3 regions of the Leclercia pneumoniae genome follow, and region 1 is predicted to be linked to each of the others. Evidence: predicted binding sites of a transcription regulator. Region 1 holds the regulator's gene; each other region holds the start of a gene.
What was found. The regulator PurR, encoded in region 1, represses purine synthesis genes. The targets are predictions, from matches to a motif close to CANGCAAACGTTTGCNTG.
Positions count from the first base shown of each region.

Region 1 (6,281 bases):
ACCGCTTCTCGCGTGGTGACTGAAAAATGCACCGTCCGAAAAGGCCATAAAACCCGCTGCGTCAAAACCAGCAAGCCCACGACGCTTGCCGAGGCGCATAAAGTGCGGATGCAGAAAGCGCAAAAGACGGCAATGAATAAACTGATGGGCCAGATTGGTAAACCTTATCGCTGGGGTGGCAACTCGCCACGTACCGGTTTCGATTGCAGCGGTCTGGTCTGGTATGCCTATAAAGATCTGGTGAAGTTCCGTATTCCACGTACCGCCAATGAGATGTACCACCTGCGCGATGCCTCGCCGGTCAATCGCGGCGAACTGGAGAGCGGGGACCTGGTCTTCTTCCGCACTCAGGGTCGCGGTACCGCCGATCACGTGGGGGTGTATGTGGGCAATGGGAAGTTTATTCAGTCTCCACGTACAGGTCAGGATATTCAGATCACCTCCCTGAGTGAAGATTACTGGCAACGCCATTATGTGGGTGCCCGCCGCGTCATGACCCCGAAAACCATTCGTTAACGCCCCACCCCGCTGCAACTGCAGCGGGATTTACAACGCTTTAACCCCACTCCGCTATTTGCTACCCTAACCCTACACTCAATAAGGTTATTGGGTGCGCAAATAAAATAAGGAGTGAAGCAATGTCGTTCGAATTACCTGCATTACCATACGAAAAAATGGCGCTGGAACCTCATATTTCGGCAGAAACCCTCGAATACCATTACGGTAAACATCATCAGACCTATGTCACGAACCTGAACAATCTCATTGCGGGTACGGCTTTCGAAGGCAAATCCCTGGAAGAGATTATTCGGACTTCCGAAGCGGGCGTTTTCAACAACGCAGCGCAGGTGTGGAACCACACTTTCTACTGGCACTGCCTGGCACCAAATGCGGGCGGAGAACCAACAGGTGAACTGGCACAGGCGATTGCTGCAAGCTTCGGCAGCTTTGCTGATTTCAAAGCAAAATTTACCGATGCGGCGGTGAAGAACTTTGGCGCAGGCTGGACCTGGCTTGTGAAAGAGGCAGACGGCAAACTGGCCATCGTTTCAACCTCAAACGCCGGCACGCCGCTGACCACCAGCGCAACCCCGTTGATGACCGTGGACGTGTGGGAACATGCGTATTACATCGACTACCGTAACGCGCGCCCGAATTATCTGGAACATTTCTGGGCGCTGGTAAACTGGGACTTTGTGGCGAAGAATTTCGCTGCATAACGAAAACGCAGAAGGGTCACCCCTTCTGCGCTAGTATCTACTCCGCAACGCAGACCTGTTCAGGCTGACGACGACCCGACAGCAGCACCAGAAGCAAGCCAAAACCGGCTATCACCGCTCCCATCACTGGAACCACGCTGTAGCCCATTCCGCTGGAGATGACCGCACCACCCGCTGCCGCACCAAGCGCATTCCCGAGGTTAAACGCCCCGATATTCACCGAAGAGGACAATCCCGGCGCTTCGCTGGCAACCCGCATCACCCGCATCTGCAGTGGAGGCACCACGGCAAAGGTAGCGGCGCCCCATACCACCATGCTGATGGCTGCACCAATTTCACTGCGCGCCAGCCACGGAATGGCAAGCATGATGACAATCAGCAGCAGTAAAAAACCTTTCAGCGTGGCGGTGACCGAGCGATCCGCCAGCTTGCCGCCCAGATAGTTGCCAATGGAAAATCCGACGCCAATCAACACCAGCATGGCGGTGACAAACGCGGGTGTCGCATGGGTAATATCGCGCAACACCGGTGAGATATAGGTATAAAGGGTAAACATTGCCCCGGCACCCAGCACGGTGGTTAACAGCGCAGAAAGCACTTGCGGACGCAGTAACACCGCCAGCTCTTTACGCACCTCCGGACGCTCACCCGCGCTCCCTTTCGGTAAAGAGAAGTAGAGGGCGACCATCGCCACCATACCTAACCCGGCCGTGGCGAAGAAAGACATACGCCAGCCAATGGTTTCCCCCAGCCAGGTAGCTGCCGGAACGCCGCCGATATTGGCGATGGTGAGACCCATAAACATGGTCGCCACGGCGCTGGCCTGCTTATGTTTAGGTACCACGCTGGCCGCGACCACCGAGCCGAGGCCGAAGAACGCCCCATGATTAAGGCTGGTCAGGATGCGCGAGAGCATCAGGGTGCTGTAATCCGGCGCTACGGCAGAGAGCACATTGCCGACGGTGAAAATTGCCATCAGGAAAATAAGTGCGTTGCGGCGTGCGCGGTGAGAGAGAAGAAGCGTCATCAACGGCGCCCCCACCATCACGCCGATGGCATAAGCACTGATCAGCATCCCCGCCGTCGGGATAGAGACATCTACGCCACGGGCAATTACCGGGAGTAATCCCATGGGAGAGAATTCAGTCGTGCCAATCCCGAAGGCACCTATCGCCAGGGCCAGCAGGGGAAAATTGATTTTCATACGTCAACTCCAGAAACCGTGTCTTGATGCGACACAGAACAGTGAAGGCGAAAGCATGACATCAATCACAAAAAATGAGAAGTTAACAATTGCGCAAAAGATTTTTGCCAGAAGGGTAACAATCAGGAAAGGCAGGAGGGAGATGATACTCCCCCCAGTCACTCAGTGCAGAATCGCGGTAAAACTTGCCGCAACAATCAGACCCAGAACAATGATGGTGGTTGTCAGCGAAAACTTAAGATCGGTATTCATCAATTTTTCTCCTTATAATCCCCCCACGAAAAGTGAGCCTGCTCATTTTTACACAACTTACGCTAAAAATCTTGCAGGATTTAGTGCGATATCCGTTTTTGCTCTTCCCCTTTTGGTCAAGATCAGACAAAATTCCAGGCTTAATTTATTAGCGTACCGGCCATTGACCCCCTCCTGACGTCCTGTGTCGTTTTCCCGGCGTACCGCAATTCAGATTGCGCAATTAGGGTGAGAGAAGGCAATCGTTTACCTTTCGGTTTTTCAGGAGTTTAGGATATGGTCTGGAGTGACATCTAATGGCAACAATCAAAGACGTAGCGAAACGAGCAAACGTTTCCACTACAACCGTATCACATGTAATTAACAAAACGCGTTTTGTCGCTGAAGAGACGCGTAATGCCGTCTGGGCGGCGATCAAAGAGCTGCACTATTCACCGAGCGCGGTCGCTCGCAGCCTGAAAGTGAATCACACCAAATCTATCGGCTTGTTAGCAACCAGTAGCGAAGCGCCCTACTTTGCCGAGATTATCGAAGCCGTGGAGAAAAACTGCTTCCAGAAGGGCTATACCCTGATTCTTGGCAACGCGTGGAATAACCTGGAAAAGCAGCGGGCCTATTTATCGATGATGGCGCAAAAGCGTGTCGACGGTCTGCTGGTGATGTGTTCAGAGTACCCGGAACCCGTGCTGACGATGCTGGAAGAGTATCGCAATATCCCGATGGTGGTGATGGACTGGGGTGAAGCGAAAGCTGACTTTACCGACTCCGTTATCGATAACGCCTTCGAGGGGGGTTACATGGCGGGGCGTTATCTGATTGAACGCGGACACCGTGAAATCGGCGTTATCCCCGGCCCGCTGGAGCGTAATACCGGCGCCGGACGTCTGGCTGGGTTTATGAAAGCGATGGAAGAGGCGCTGATCACCGTGCCAGAAAACTGGATTGTGCAGGGCGATTTTGAGCCCGAGTCCGGCTATCGTGCCATGCAGCAGATCCTCTCCCAATCTCCGCGCCCGACCGCCGTGTTCTGCGGGGGAGATGTGATGGCGATGGGCGCGCTCTGCGCTGCAGACGAGATGGGACTGCGGGTGCCGCAAGACATTTCGTTGATCGGGTATGATAACGTGCGCAACGCGCGCTTCTTCACCCCGGCTCTGACCACCATCCATCAGCCTAAAGATTTCCTCGGTGAAACCGCGTTTAACATGCTGCTGGATCGCATCGTCAATAAGCGAGAAGAGTCGCAATCAATTGAAGTGCATCCCCGCCTTATTGAACGCCGCTCGGTGGCCGACGGCCCGTTCCGCGATTATCGCCGTTAATCCTCCTGCGGAGCCAGCGCGTCTGGCTCCCGCAACCACTCCCTGTTCATCGTTTCGCTATCCCCAAGATAATCCAGCAGCCAGGCCAGCGCAGGCGACATGTCATTCTGTTGCCATGTCAGGCAGCAGGCCGCATCCGGGAAGGGATTCTCAAGTTGCAACGCCACCCATTTGCCGGCATCGATCCAGGGGCGGGCAAAATGGGCGGGAACCATCCCCACGCAGAGCCCGGCAGAGAGGCAATCGGCAGAGGATGCCCAGTCCGGGGCAACGATTCGCCGCTGGTTATCCAGCAGCCAGGTAATGCGTTTGGGTAATGAGCGGGAGGTATCTTCCAGCACCAGCGAGGGCCAGCTGCGCAAGGTATCATCGCTGAGCGGCCCTGGCATCGCCGCCAGCGGATGGTGGCTTGCCACCACGCAGTACCAGCTGAGGGTTCCCATATCGCGAAACGCCCAGCGCCCACCCACGGGGATGGCCTGAGTCGCGCCGATCGCCATCTCTACCCGGCCATCGGCCAGCGCATCCCAGACGCCATTGAACACCTCCTGCGAGACGCGCAGCTCCACATCAGAAAAGTGGCGATAAAAATCGAGGATCATCTGGCGGGTACGCTCGGGGCGGACGATATTATCCACGGCGATAGAGAGGTGCCCGCGCCAGCCATTCGCAATCTGCTGGCACTGCTCGCGGGTGATCTGCATTTTTTTGATAACAGAGCGCCCTTCTTTCAAAAACCATGCCCCTGCCGGGGTCAGTTCCACGTCACGGTGGCGGCGTTCAAACAGCGGCACCGCCAGCCACTCCTCCAGCTGGCGCACCGTATAGCTGATGGCAGAAGGCACGCGATGCAGCTCTTGCGCTGCGCCGCTAAAGCTGCCGTTACGAGCTACCGCATCTACGACTTCAAGGGAATATTCTGACCACATTTTCTGCCTGCAAATTTTTTGAATGCAACCGCCAAATATTAGCGTTTCACAAGCGGTATTGCACTCTCTACACTCAGCGGCTGCCACACCTGCATACAAAATGGGGAAAACCATCGTGACACCCGGGAAAGGATTTTTAGTCTGGCTTGGCGGCTTAAGCGTGCTGGGCTTTCTTGCAACCGATATGTACCTGCCCGCTTTTGCGGCGATGCAGGAAGATTTACAAACGCCAGCCGCTGCCATCAGCGCCAGCCTGAGCGTGTTCCTGGCCGGCTTCGCCTTTGCGCAGTTGCTCTGGGGGCCGCTCTCCGATCGCTTGGGTCGTAAACCAATCTTGCTGACCGGTTTAGCGATTTTCGCTGTCGGCTGCCTCGGCATGCTATGGGTGCGCGATGCGACCTGGCTGCTGGTATTACGATTCGTGCAGGCCGTGGGCGTATGTGCTGCGGCGGTCACCTGGCAGGCGCTGGTGACAGACTACTATCCGGCGTCCCGTACCAACCGTATATTTGCCACCATTATGCCGCTGGTCGGGCTCTCCCCTGCTCTCGCCCCGCTGCTGGGCAGCTGGCTACTGGCTCACTTTGACTGGCAAGCCATCTTTGCCGTCTTGTTCGCGATTACGCTGTTGTTGATGCTTCCGGCCTTCACCCTTAAACGCCGTAGCGTGCAGCATGTTAGCGCCGCCGCACCCGTCACCTTCACTACGCTCCTGCGCACCCGCGCGTATCGTGGCAACGTGCTGATTTATGCCGCCTGCTCCGCCAGCTTCTTCGCCTGGCTGACCGGTTCGCCGTTTATTCTCAACGAAATGGGTTACAGCCCGGCCGTAATTGGCCTGAGCTATGTGCCGCAGACTATCGCCTTTCTGGTTGGCGGCTATGGTTGCCGCGCAGCCCTGCAAAAATGGCACGGGCATCAGATGCTGCCATGGCTGCTGGTGTTGTATGCCCTGAGTGTGGTTGCCACCTGGGGGGTCGGTTTTATCCCCGGCGCGAACCTCGTGGAGTTGCTGATCCCGTTCTGTCTGATGGCGGTGGCTAACGGCGCGATCTACCCGATTGTGGTAGCGCAGGCGTTGCGTCCCTTCCCACAGGCCACCGGGAGCGCAGCGGCGCTGCAAAATACATTGCAGCTGGGGCTCTGTTTCCTGGCGAGCCTGCTTGTCTCCTGGCTTATTGCGACACCGCTGCTGACGACCACCAGCGTGATGCTGGCCACCGTGGCGCTGGCGGGGCTGGGCTATCGGATGCAGTATGTAAAAGCATCAGAGCAGCACGAAACGCTGCAGCCAGAATCCTCAGAAGCATAGTGCCGCCAGACATTATGTTAAAAATCAGTTATTAGCCTGCTA
Region 1 is NZ_CP071383.1:1,915,610-1,921,890, reverse strand. It holds gene JZ655_RS09255 (C40 family peptidase) at 1-516, shown strand, start outside; gene sodB (superoxide dismutase [Fe]) at 639-1,220, shown strand; gene JZ655_RS09245 (MFS transporter) at 1,258-2,424, opposite strand; gene cydH (cytochrome bd-I oxidase subunit CydH) at 2,587-2,676, opposite strand; gene purR (HTH-type transcriptional repressor PurR) at 2,973-3,998, shown strand; gene punR (DNA-binding transcriptional activator PunR) at 3,995-4,927, opposite strand; gene punC (purine nucleoside transporter PunC) at 5,043-6,239, shown strand.

Region 2 (6,281 bases), 1.7 Mb from region 1:
CAGCGAGTTCAATTTCACTGAGTCTCGGGTGGAGACAGCCTGGCCATCATTACGCCATTCGTGCAGGTCGGAACTTACCCGACAAGGAATTTCGCTACCTTAGGACCGTTATAGTTACGGCCGCCGTTTACCGGGGCTTCGATCAAGAGCTTCGCGTTGCCGCTAACCCCATCAATTAACCTTCCGGCACCGGGCAGGCGTCACACCGTATACGTCCACTTTCGTGTTTGCACAGTGCTGTGTTTTTAATAAACAGTTGCAGCCAGCTGGTATCTTCGACTGATTTCAGCTCCACCCGCAGGGGCTTCACCTACACATCAGCGTGCCTTCTCCCGAAGTTACGGCACCATTTTGCCTAGTTCCTTCACCCGAGTTCTCTCAAGCGCCTTGGTATTCTCTACCTGACCACCTGTGTCGGTTTGGGGTACGATTTCGTGTTACCTGATGCTTAGAGGCTTTTCCTGGAAGCAGGGCATTTGTTACTTCAGCACCGTAGTGCCTCGTCATCACACCTCAGCGTTAAAAAGGAACCGGATTTACCTGGAACCTCCGCCTACATGCTTAAACCGGGACAACCGTCGCCCGGCTAACATAGCCTTCTCCGTCCCCCCTTCGCAGTAACACCAAGTACAGGAATATTAACCTGTTTCCCATCGACTACGCCTTTCGGCCTCGCCTTAGGGGTCGACTCACCCTGCCCCGATTAACGTTGGACAGGAACCCTTGGTCTTCCGGCGAGCGGGCTTTTCACCCGCTTTATCGTTACTTATGTCAGCATTCGCACTTCTGATACCTCCAGCATGCCTCACAGCACACCTTCAACGGCTTACAGAACGCTCCCCTACCCAACAACACCTAAGTGTCGCTGCCGCAGCTTCGGTGCATGGTTTAGCCCCGTTACATCTTCCGCGCAGGCCGACTCGACCAGTGAGCTATTACGCTTTCTTTAAATGATGGCTGCTTCTAAGCCAACATCCTGGCTGTCTGTGCCTTCCCACATCGTTTCCCACTTAACCATGACTTTGGGACCTTAGCTGGCGGTCTGGGTTGTTTCCCTCTTCACGACGGACGTTAGCACCCGCCGTGTGTCTCCCGTGATAACATTCTTCGGTATTCGTAGTTTGCATCGGGTTGGTAAGCCGGGATGGCCCCCTAGCCGAAACAGTGCTCTACCCCCGAAGATGAGTTCACGAGGCGCTACCTAAATAGCTTTCGGGGAGAACCAGCTATCTCCCGGTTTGATTGGCCTTTCACCCCCAGCCACAGGTCATCCGCTAATTTTTCAACATTAGTCGGTTCGGTCCTCCAGTTAGTGTTACCCAACCTTCAACCTGCCCATGGCTAGATCACCGGGTTTCGGGTCTATACCCTGCAACTTAACGCCCAGTTAAGACTCGGTTTCCCTTCGGCTCCCCTATACGGTTAACCTTGCTACAGAATATAAGTCGCTGACCCATTATACAAAAGGTACGCAGTCACACCACTAGGGTGCTCCCACTGCTTGTACGTACACGGTTTCAGGTTCTTTTTCACTCCCCTCGCCGGGGTTCTTTTCGCCTTTCCCTCACGGTACTGGTTCACTATCGGTCAGTCAGGAGTATTTAGCCTTGGAGGATGGTCCCCCCATATTCAGACAGGATACCACGTGTCCCGCCCTACTCTTCGAGTTCACAGCAAGTGTGTTTTCGTGTACGGGACTTTCACCCTGTACCGTGCGACTTTCCAGACGCTTCCACTAACACACAAGCTGATTCAGACTCTGGGCTGCTCCCCGTTCGCTCGCCGCTACTGGGGGAATCTCGGTTGATTTCTTTTCCTCGGGGTACTTAGATGTTTCAGTTCCCCCGGTTCGCCTCGTTAACCTATGTATTCAGTTAACGATAGTGCAACGAGTTGCACTGGGTTTCCCCATTCGGACATCGCCGGGTCAAAGGTTCATATCACCTCGCCGGCGCTTTTCGCAGATTAGCACGTCCTTCATCGCCTCTGACTGCCAGGGCATCCACCGTGTACGCTTAGTCGCTTAACCTCACAACCCGAAGATGTTTCACTTCTGATTGCGAAAATTTGAGAGACTCGAACACACATTAACTGTGTGTCGTTTCAATTTTCAGCTTGATCCAGATTTTTAAAGAGCAAATATCTCAAACATAACTCACTGAGTTAGTTTTGAGATATTGAGGCAGGTGACTTTCACTCACAAACCAGCAAGTGGCGTCCCCTAGGGGATTCGAACCCCTGTTACCGCCGTGAAAGGGCGGTGTCCTGGGCCTCTAGACGAAGGGGACACTAAAGTCTCAATCGCAAGACGCCTTGCTTCTTTACATCTATCAGACAATCTGTGTGGACACTACAAAGGCAGGTTCTTTAAGGTAAGGAGGTGATCCAACCGCAGGTTCCCCTACGGTTACCTTGTTACGACTTCACCCCAGTCATGAATCACAAAGTGGTAAGCGCCCTCCCGAAGGTTAAGCTACCTACTTCTTTTGCAACCCACTCCCATGGTGTGACGGGCGGTGTGTACAAGGCCCGGGAACGTATTCACCGTAGCATTCTGATCTACGATTACTAGCGATTCCGACTTCATGGAGTCGAGTTGCAGACTCCAATCCGGACTACGACGCACTTTATGAGGTCCGCTTGCTCTCGCGAGGTCGCTTCTCTTTGTATGCGCCATTGTAGCACGTGTGTAGCCCTACTCGTAAGGGCCATGATGACTTGACGTCATCCCCACCTTCCTCCAGTTTATCACTGGCAGTCTCCTTTGAGTTCCCGGCCGGACCGCTGGCAACAAAGGATAAGGGTTGCGCTCGTTGCGGGACTTAACCCAACATTTCACAACACGAGCTGACGACAGCCATGCAGCACCTGTCTCACGGTTCCCGAAGGCACCAAAGCATCTCTGCTAAGTTCCGTGGATGTCAAGAGTAGGTAAGGTTCTTCGCGTTGCATCGAATTAAACCACATGCTCCACCGCTTGTGCGGGCCCCCGTCAATTCATTTGAGTTTTAACCTTGCGGCCGTACTCCCCAGGCGGTCGACTTAACGCGTTAGCTCCGGAAGCCACTCCTCAAGGGAACAGCCTCCAAGTCGACATCGTTTACGGCGTGGACTACCAGGGTATCTAATCCTGTTTGCTCCCCACGCTTTCGCACCTGAGCGTCAGTCTTTGTCCAGGGGGCCGCCTTCGCCACCGGTATTCCTCCAGATCTCTACGCATTTCACCGCTACACCTGGAATTCTACCCCCCTCTACAAGACTCTAGCCTGCCAGTTTCGAATGCAGTTCCCAGGTTGAGCCCGGGGATTTCACATCCGACTTGACAGACCGCCTGCGTGCGCTTTACGCCCAGTAATTCCGATTAACGCTTGCACCCTCCGTATTACCGCGGCTGCTGGCACGGAGTTAGCCGGTGCTTCTTCTGCGAGTAACGTCAATCACCAAGGTTATTAACCTTAATGCCTTCCTCCTCGCTGAAAGTACTTTACAACCCGAAGGCCTTCTTCATACACGCGGCATGGCTGCATCAGGCTTGCGCCCATTGTGCAATATTCCCCACTGCTGCCTCCCGTAGGAGTCTGGACCGTGTCTCAGTTCCAGTGTGGCTGGTCATCCTCTCAGACCAGCTAGGGATCGTCGCCTAGGTGAGCCATTACCCCACCTACTAGCTAATCCCATCTGGGCACATCTGATGGCAAGAGGCCCGAAGGTCCCCCTCTTTGGTCTTGCGACGTTATGCGGTATTAGCTACCGTTTCCAGTAGTTATCCCCCTCCATCAGGCAGTTTCCCAGACATTACTCACCCGTCCGCCGCTCGCCGGCAAAGTAGCAAGCTACTTTCCGCTGCCGCTCGACTTGCATGTGTTAGGCCTGCCGCCAGCGTTCAATCTGAGCCATGATCAAACTCTTCAATTTAAGTTTGATGCTCGTGAATTAAACTTCGTAATGAATTACGTGTTCACTCAGAGACTTGGTATTCATTTATTGTCCGAAGACATTAAGAATCCATGTCACTTTGAGTGCCCACACAGATTGTCTGATAAATTGTTAAAGAGCAGTGCAACGCGGCTTTCAGCTCACCGTTGCGAGGTGGCGTATATTACGCTTTCCTCTTTCAGAGTCAACCCTGAATTTCAGGATTTTTTCTCTTCAACCGAACCGGCTGTTTGTGTGAAGTGATTCACATCTGCCGTGTCGATGGAGGCGCATTATAGGGAGTTCTCTGCAGGCCGCAATAGAAAAATGACATAAAAATGACTGACTGCTGCATTCCCCAGCAAAACCCCGCTTTATACCTGATTACACACAGACTTATCCACAATGCAGCGAAAAAGTGAAAAATGACGAGCGGTGCGCAAACGTTTTCGTTAAAATGCTCGCGCTAAATAAAACGCCCCGCAAGGTGTGTTAGCTGAGTTTTTCTAAAGAAAATTCACCTAACGCTCTCTGTAATCGTGAAATCCAGGGGATTTACCATGCAACAACGTCGTCCAGTCCGCCGCGCTCTGCTCAGTGTTTCTGATAAAGCCGGTATCGTCGAATTCGCTCAGGCGCTTTCTGCACGTGGTGTAGAGCTGCTGTCTACTGGCGGTACCGCTCGCCTGTTAGCAGATAAAGGTCTGCCGGTAACCGAAGTCTCCGATTACACCGGATTCCCGGAAATGATGGACGGACGCGTCAAAACCCTGCACCCGAAAGTTCACGGCGGCATTCTGGGCCGTCGCGGTCAGGACGACGGTATTATGGAACAACACGGGATCGCGCCGATCGACATGGTTGTCGTTAACCTGTACCCGTTCGCCCAGACCGTTGCCCGTGAAGGCTGCTCGCTGGAAGATGCGGTAGAGAATATTGATATCGGCGGCCCAACCATGGTGCGCTCCGCTGCCAAGAACCATAAAGATGTGGCCATCGTGGTGAAGAGCAGCGACTACGACGCCATTATTAAAGAGATGGATGCCAACGAAGGCTCTCTGAATCTTGAGACGCGCTTCGACCTGGCGATTAAAGCCTTCGAACACACTGCCGCCTACGACAGTATGATTGCCAATTACTTTGGTAGCCTGGTGCCAGCCTATCATGGTGAAAGTAACGAGCCTTCCGGCCGCTTCTCTCGCACCCTGAATCTCAACTTCATTAAGAAGCAGGACATGCGCTATGGCGAGAATAGCCACCAGCAGGCTGCCTTCTATATAGAAGAAGAAGTAAAAGAAGCTTCTGTTGCCACCGCACAACAAGTACAGGGCAAGGCGCTCTCTTACAACAACATCGCGGATACTGACGCCGCGCTGGAGTGCGTGAAAGAGTTCAGCGAACCAGCTTGCGTGATTGTGAAGCACGCCAACCCATGCGGTGTCGCGGTAAGCACCTCTATTCTGGATGCTTACGACCGTGCTTACAAAACCGACCCAACCTCCGCGTTTGGCGGCATCATTGCCTTTAACCGTGAGCTGGACGCCGAAACCGCACAGGCCATTATCTCCCGCCAGTTTGTTGAAGTGATCATCGCCCCTTCTGCCACCGAAGAAGCGCTGAAAATTACCGCCGCGAAACAGAACGTGCGCGTACTGATTTGCGGTCAGTGGGCAGAGCGCGTACCGGGCCTTGATTTCAAACGTGTTAATGGTGGTCTGCTGGTACAAGATCGTGACCTCGGAATGGTAAGCGAAAAAGACCTGCGCGTTGTGAGCAAACGTCAACCTACCGAACAAGAGCTGCGTGATGCGCTGTTCTGCTGGAAGGTTGCCAAGTTCGTTAAATCTAACGCCATCGTCTATGCGAAAGAGAACATGACCATTGGCATAGGCGCAGGCCAGATGAGCCGCGTCTACTCCGCTAAAATTGCGGGTATCAAAGCGGGCGACGAAGGTCTGGAAGTAAAAGGCTCCGCCATGGCGTCCGACGCCTTCTTCCCGTTCCGTGACGGTATCGACGCGGCTGCTGCAGTGGGCATCACCTGTGTGATCCAGCCTGGCGGCTCTATCCGCGATGATGAAGTGATTGCCGCAGCCGATGAGCACGGCATCGCGATGATCTTCACCGACATGCGCCATTTCCGTCATTAATTCCCGGAGCAGACAATGAAAGTATTAGTAATTGGTAACGGCGGGCGTGAGCACGCCCTGGCATGGAAAGCCGCGCAGTCTCCACGGGTCGAAACCGTTTTTGTGGCCCCCGGCAATGCCGGCACGGCGCTGGAGCCAACGCTGCAGAACGTGGCGATTGGTGTGACGGATATACCCGCCCTGCTGAGCTTTGCTCAGAGCGAGAAGATCGATCTG
Region 2 is NZ_CP071383.1:219,953-226,233, reverse strand. It holds rRNA gene JZ655_RS01060 (23S ribosomal RNA) at 1-2,029, opposite strand, end outside; tRNA gene JZ655_RS01055 (tRNA-Glu) at 2,213-2,288, opposite strand; rRNA gene JZ655_RS01050 (16S ribosomal RNA) at 2,374-3,915, opposite strand; gene purH (bifunctional phosphoribosylaminoimidazolecarboxamide formyltransferase/IMP cyclohydrolase) at 4,476-6,065, shown strand; gene purD (phosphoribosylamine--glycine ligase) at 6,081-6,281, shown strand, end outside.
Region 2: a site for PurR is predicted at 4,352-4,369, ahead of purH (bifunctional phosphoribosylaminoimidazolecarboxamide formyltransferase/IMP cyclohydrolase). Genes of this name have one in related genera too.

Region 3 (6,281 bases), 970 kb from region 1:
GCAGCGCCCTCCTGAATAACTAGGCGAAGAGGTGTTCGGCGTGAAAACGCAGGTGGTCTTCGATAAAGGTCGCAATAAAGTAGTAGCTGTGATCGTATCCCGGCTGGATGCGCAGGGTGAGGGGCCAGGCAGTTTGACGCGCGGCTTCGGCCAGCACCGCAGGCTGGAGTTGGCCAGCGAGGAACTGATCCGCATCGCCCTGATCTATAAGCGTAGGGATGGCATGCTCTGGCTGACTGGCGAGCATCAACGCGCAGCTGTCCCATGCCTGCCAGCAGGTGGCATCATCACCCAGATAGTGGCTGAAGGCTTTTTGTCCCCAGGGCACCTGTGTCGGATTAACAATCGGCGCAAAGGCCGACACGCTGGTGAAGCGACCCGGATTTTTCAGGGCCATGATTAATGCCCCATGGCCGCCCATAGAATGGCCGCTGATGGCGCAGCGCTCGCTCACCGCAAAGGTTTGAGTAATCAGCGCAGGCAGCTCATCGCGCAGGTAATCGTACATGCGGTAATGGCTGGCCCAGGGCTGCTGGGTGGCGTTGAGATAAAAGCCGGCGCCTTTACCCAGATCGTAGCCGGCATCGTCCGCTACATCGTCCCCACGCGGGCTGGTGTCCGGCATTACCAGGGCGATGCCCAGCTCTGCGGCAACACGCTGGGCGCCCGCTTTGGTGGTGAAGTTTTCATCATTACAGGTCAGGCCGGAGAGCCAGTACAACACCGGTGGCCTTGCCGTTTCGTCAACCGGCGGCAGAAAGATGCTGAACGTCATGGCGCAGTTCAGAACCGTGGAGTCGTGGCGCCAGCGCTGCTGTCGGCCTTCATAACAGTGGTGCTCTTCGAGCAGTTCCATGCAGGGCTCCTTAAGGGTTGGGCGAATCATTCGGCCCATAATACAGATAATTCATTCACCTGTGAGCAACTTTCACTTCCGCATCGCCTCCCAATACTGCATCATAAATTAACTAAATTTTAACAACTGGAGTGATCATGGCGCTGCGTATCGCGCTCAGCGGTTTTGTGGTTCTGGTCGTGGCGATGGGTATCGGACGGTTTGCTTTCACGCCGCAGGTGCCGCTGATGATTGCGGCCGGTCAACTGACGCTCACCAGCGCCGGGCTGGTTGCGGCGATGAACTATCTCGGCTATCTGGTCGGTGCGTGGGATGCCATGCGCGCCCACCGCTTCGTCGAAGGGCGGCTGTGGCTGGGGATTATTGGTGCCGTAGCGCTAACGCTGCTCTCTGCCGTGGCAGATAACGCCATTGTTCATGGTCTGTTACGCTTCGTGATTGGCTGCATGAGCGGCTGGTCGATGGTGCTGATTGCCGCCTGGACCAACGAACGACTGGCCCATTACGGCAAGCCTGGGCTGAGTGCGGCGGTTTTCGCCGGACCGGGAGCCGGTATTGCTATCAGCGGGCTACTGGCGGTTTATATTCAGTCGCGCGCCCTGAGTGCAGGGGCCGCGTGGCAGATTTATGGCGTGCTGGCGCTGGTGCTGATTGCCCTGGTCGCCCGCTATCTGCCCCGCGCCGGGCAGCTTCACCGTCCGGGGAGCGCGCCTGAGCCTCTGGTCCTGACGCGCGATCTCCGCCGTCTGGTATGGAGCTACAGTCTGGCGGGGTTTGGCTATATCCTGCCGGCCACCTTCCTGTCGCAAATGGCGGCGCTGCGTTTTCCGGGTAGCGTCTTCGCCCAGTTCGTCTGGCCCGTATTTGGCGTTGCCGCAGTGATCGGTATTGCGCTGAGTATCGCGCTGCGTCATATTTCGACGTCAAACCGCAGGCTGGCACTGGTGCTTTGGTTACAGGGTATTGGCGTGCTGGCCGCCTGGCTGATGCCCGGTATGGCCGGCCTGATTACCGGCGCGCTGCTGGTCGGCGGCGGTTTCTTATGTGCCGTGCAGTTATCGCTGTTATATGGCCGTGAACTGGCGCCTGGTCATACCCGCTACATGGCCGGATTATTAACTACCGGTTATGCGGTCGGGCAGCTGGTAGGGCCGGTAACCTCGGCGCTGTCGACCTGGCTCACGCATCAGCTTGAGCCGGCTTTAGGCCTTGCGGGTATCGCGCTGTTCGTCGCGGGCGCGCTGGTCTGGCGCCGTTACGATGAAAGGCTACAGCAATCGTAATAATTATCGCTGTGAATACTGGATTAAGTGCGCCGCCTCGCGCACAATGAGTGCACATTTTGCCCCCAAGAGGCAAAAGCGAGCCACACCTGCAGGAGAACAATGAATGCCATCACTCAGTAAAGAAGCTGCCCTTGTCCATGAAGCGCTGGTTGCGCGCGGTCTTGAAACCCCGCTACGCCCACCGGTTCAGGAGATGGACAATGAAACCCGTAAACGTCTTATTTCCGGCCACATGACGGAAATCATGCAGCTGCTGAATCTCGATCTGAGTGACGACAGTCTGATGGAGACCCCGCGCCGCATTGCGAAAATGTATGTGGATGAGATCTTCTCCGGGCTGGATTACGCCAACTTCCCGAAAATCACCGTCATTGAAAACAAAATGAAGGTAGATGAGATGGTCACCGTGCGTGATATCACGCTCACCAGCACCTGCGAGCACCATTTCGTGACTATCGACGGTAAAGCAACGGTGGCCTACATTCCGAAAGATGCGGTAATCGGTCTGTCCAAGATCAACCGTATCGTGCAGTTCTTTGCTCAGCGTCCGCAGGTTCAGGAGCGTTTAACGCAGCAGATCCTTACCGCGCTGCAGACGCTGCTGGGTACGAATAACGTGGCCGTTTCCATTGATGCCGTGCATTACTGCGTAAAAGCGCGCGGTATTCGCGATGCCACCAGCGCCACCACCACCACATCGCTGGGCGGTCTTTTCAAATCCAGCCAGAACACCCGCCAGGAGTTCCTGCGCGCCGTTCGTCACCACAACTGATCGTCAGGGCAGGGTATATGGAGCGGAATGTCACGCTGGATTTTGTACGTGGCGTTGCCATCCTCGGTATCCTGCTTTTGAATATAAGCGCCTTCGGTCTGCCGAAGGCCGCTTATCTCAATCCTGCCTGGTATGGCGAGATCACTCGCCGCGACGCCTGGACCTGGGCGGTGCTGGATCTCTTCGCTCAGGTTAAATTCCTGACCTTATTTGCTCTGCTGTTCGGCGCCGGACTACAGCTGTTACTGAAACGCGGTAAACGCTGGATCCAGTCGCGGCTGACGCTGTTGGTGTTGCTCGGTTTTCTGCACGGTCTCTTTTTCTGGGATGGCGATATTCTGCTGGCGTATGGGCTGGTGGGGTTAATTTGCTGGCGCATGATCCGCGACGCCCACGGCGTGAAAAATCTCTTTATGACCGGCGTAGTGCTGTATGCCATGGGGATCGGGGTGTTGGTATTGCTGGGGTTAATCTCGGGTGATTCCACCAACCGCTCCTGGGTTCCGGATGCGGCAAACTTACAGTATGAACAGTTATGGAAGCTTGCCGGAGGCAGTGAAGCCATAACGAACCGCCTTGATATGCTGGGCGATAGTTTGCTGGCGCTCGGGGCACAGTACGGATGGCAACTGGCGGGGATGATGTTAATGGGCGCCGCGCTGATGCGCAGCGGCTGGCTGAAGGGTGAATTTAGCCTGAAGCACTATCGTCGTACTGGCCTGTGGCTGGTGCTGACCGGTATCGCCATCAATCTGCCGGCGGTCATTACCCAGTGGCAGTTGGGGTGGGACTATCGCTGGTGTGCCTTTCTCCTGCAGGCCCCGCGCGAACTGAGTGCGCCGTTCCAGACGGTGGGATACGCGGCGTTACTGTATGGTTACTGGCCGCAGCTATGCCGTTTTCGCCTGGTCACCGCCATCGCCTGCGTGGGGCGCATGGCGCTAAGCAACTATCTTTTGCAAACCCTGATTTGTACGACACTCTTCTACCGGTTGGGCCTGTTTATGAAGTTCGACCGCCTGCAACTGCTGGCATTCGTACTCCCGGTATGGGCCGCAAACATTCTCTTTTCAGTTTACTGGCTGCGCCGGTTCCGCCAGGGTCCGGTTGAATGGCTGTGGCGCCAACTGACCGCCAGGGCTGCCGGTGTTTCATTGAACGATACATCCAGATAACGATCTGGATCACAATCATTAACAAAATGGATGTAACCGTTTTCATCTGTGTGAGCTTCTTCACGTAGTCCCCGCGCTTGCGCTGCCAGAATAGACACCTTGCTAAACACAGGGGGTGTCTGTGAGTTGCTGCAATCTCTTTAAGGATGGTGAATATGATCACCATTCGTGACGTGGCCCGCATCGCGGGCGTTTCTGTTGCCACCGTTTCCCGCGTTTTAAACAACAGCGCGCTGGTCAGCCCTGATACACGGGAAGCCGTGTTGAAAGCGGTGGCCGAGCTTGGCTATCGCCCGAACGCGAATGCCCAGGCGCTGGCCACCCAGGTCAGTGATACCATCGGCGTGGTGGTGATGGATGTGTCGGATGCCTTTTTCGGTGCGCTGGTTAAAGCCGTGGATGTGGTGGCGCAGCAGCATCAGAAGTATGTGCTGATTGGTAACAGCTATCACGAGGCAGAGAAAGAGCGTAACGCCATTGAGGTGCTGATACGTCAGCGCTGTAACGCCCTGATTGTGCACTCAAAAGCCCTTGCGGACGACGAACTGGCCAGCTTTATGGATCAGATCCCGGGCATGGTGCTTATTAACCGGATTGTACCGGGCTACGCCCATCGTTGTGTGGGGCTGGATAACGTCAGCGGGGCGATGATGGCTACCCGGATGCTGCTCAATCATGGTCATCAGCGCATCGGCTATCTGGCCTCCAGCCACCACATTGAAGATGACGTGATGCGTTACGAAGGCTGGCAAAATGCGCTGAAAGAGCAGGGGATAACGCCCTCTGATAGCTGGGTGGGAACCGGAGAGCCTGATATGCAGGGTGGGGAGACGGCAATGGTTGAGTTGCTGGGCCGAAACCTGCAATTAACGGCAGTTTTTGCCTACAACGACAGTATGGCTGCTGGCGCCCTGACGGCGCTGAAAGATAATGGCATTGCGGTGCCACAGCATCTCTCCTTGATTGGCTTCGATGATATTCCCATTGCCCGTTACACCGATCCGCAGCTCACTACCGTCCGTTATCCCATTGCTTCTATGGCGAAACTGGCGACAGAGCTGGCATTACTGGGCGCGGCGGGGCAACTTGATCCTGATGCGACGCACTGTTTTATGCCAACGCTGGTGCGTCGCCATTCCGTAGCCATTCGGCAAATTGTGGCGCCGATCACTAACTAATTATCTGCAGTGATGTAACCGCTTTCAATCTGTGAGTAAATTCACAGTATCTTAACAAGGCGCTGGCTATGATGTCAGCGTTTTAGGGGCTGAAACGCTATGTAACGGTGATTATTCATTTTCACCATAGCAAACGTTCCGCAAACAACGAAAAAAACGCATTCTGGAGCGTTACCGACCAAGGAAGATAGAAATTTTATAAGTGAGCTTCGGTAGTCAGTAACGTTTTTTTAACATACTGCCCGCCGACCGTTATTCACACGAACTACCCTGCATAAAAAAAACCGGAGATACCATGAATAAGAAGGTGTTGACCCTGTCTGCTGTAATGGCAAGCATGCTTTTCGGTGCCGCAGCGCACGCTGCTGATACCCGTATCGGTGTAACTATTTATAAATACGACGACAACTTCATGTCCGTTGTGCGTAAAGCTATCGAGAAAGATGCTAAAGCAGCGCCAGACGTTCAGCTGCTGATGAATGACTCCCAGAATGACCAGTCCAAACAGAACGATCAGATTGACGTTCTGCTGGCGAAGGGCGTTAAAGCCCTGGCAATCAACCTGGTTGACCCGGCTGCTGCAGGCACCGTTATTGAAAAAGCACGTGGCCAGAACGTTCCTATCGTCTTCTTCAACAAAGAACCTTCCCGTAAAGCGCTGGATAGCTACGACAAAGCGTTCTACGTGGGCACCGACTCGAAAGAATCCGGCATTATCCAGGGCGACCTGATTGCTAAACACTGGGCGGCTAACCCGAACTGGGACCTGAACAAAGATGGTCAGATTCAGTTCGTGCTGCTGAAAGGCGAGCCGGGCCACCCGGATGCAGAAGCGCGTACCTCTTACGTGATTAAAGAGCTGAATGACAAGGGCCTGAAGACCCAGCAGCTGGCGTTAGATACCGCAATGTGGGATACCGCTCAGGCGAAAGATAAGATGGACGCATGGCTCTCTGGCCCGAATGCGAACAAAATTGAAGTGGTCATTGCCAACAACGATGCGATGGCAATGGG
Region 3 is NZ_CP071383.1:2,883,903-2,890,183, reverse strand. It holds gene fghA (S-formylglutathione hydrolase) at 20-856, opposite strand; gene JZ655_RS14070 (YbfB/YjiJ family MFS transporter) at 994-2,139, shown strand; gene folE (GTP cyclohydrolase I FolE) at 2,246-2,914, shown strand; gene yeiB (DUF418 domain-containing protein YeiB) at 2,932-4,089, shown strand; gene galS (HTH-type transcriptional regulator GalS) at 4,245-5,267, shown strand; gene mglB (galactose/glucose ABC transporter substrate-binding protein MglB) at 5,563-6,281, shown strand, end outside.
Region 3: a site for PurR is predicted at 4,119-4,136, ahead of galS (HTH-type transcriptional regulator GalS). Genes of this name have one in related genera too.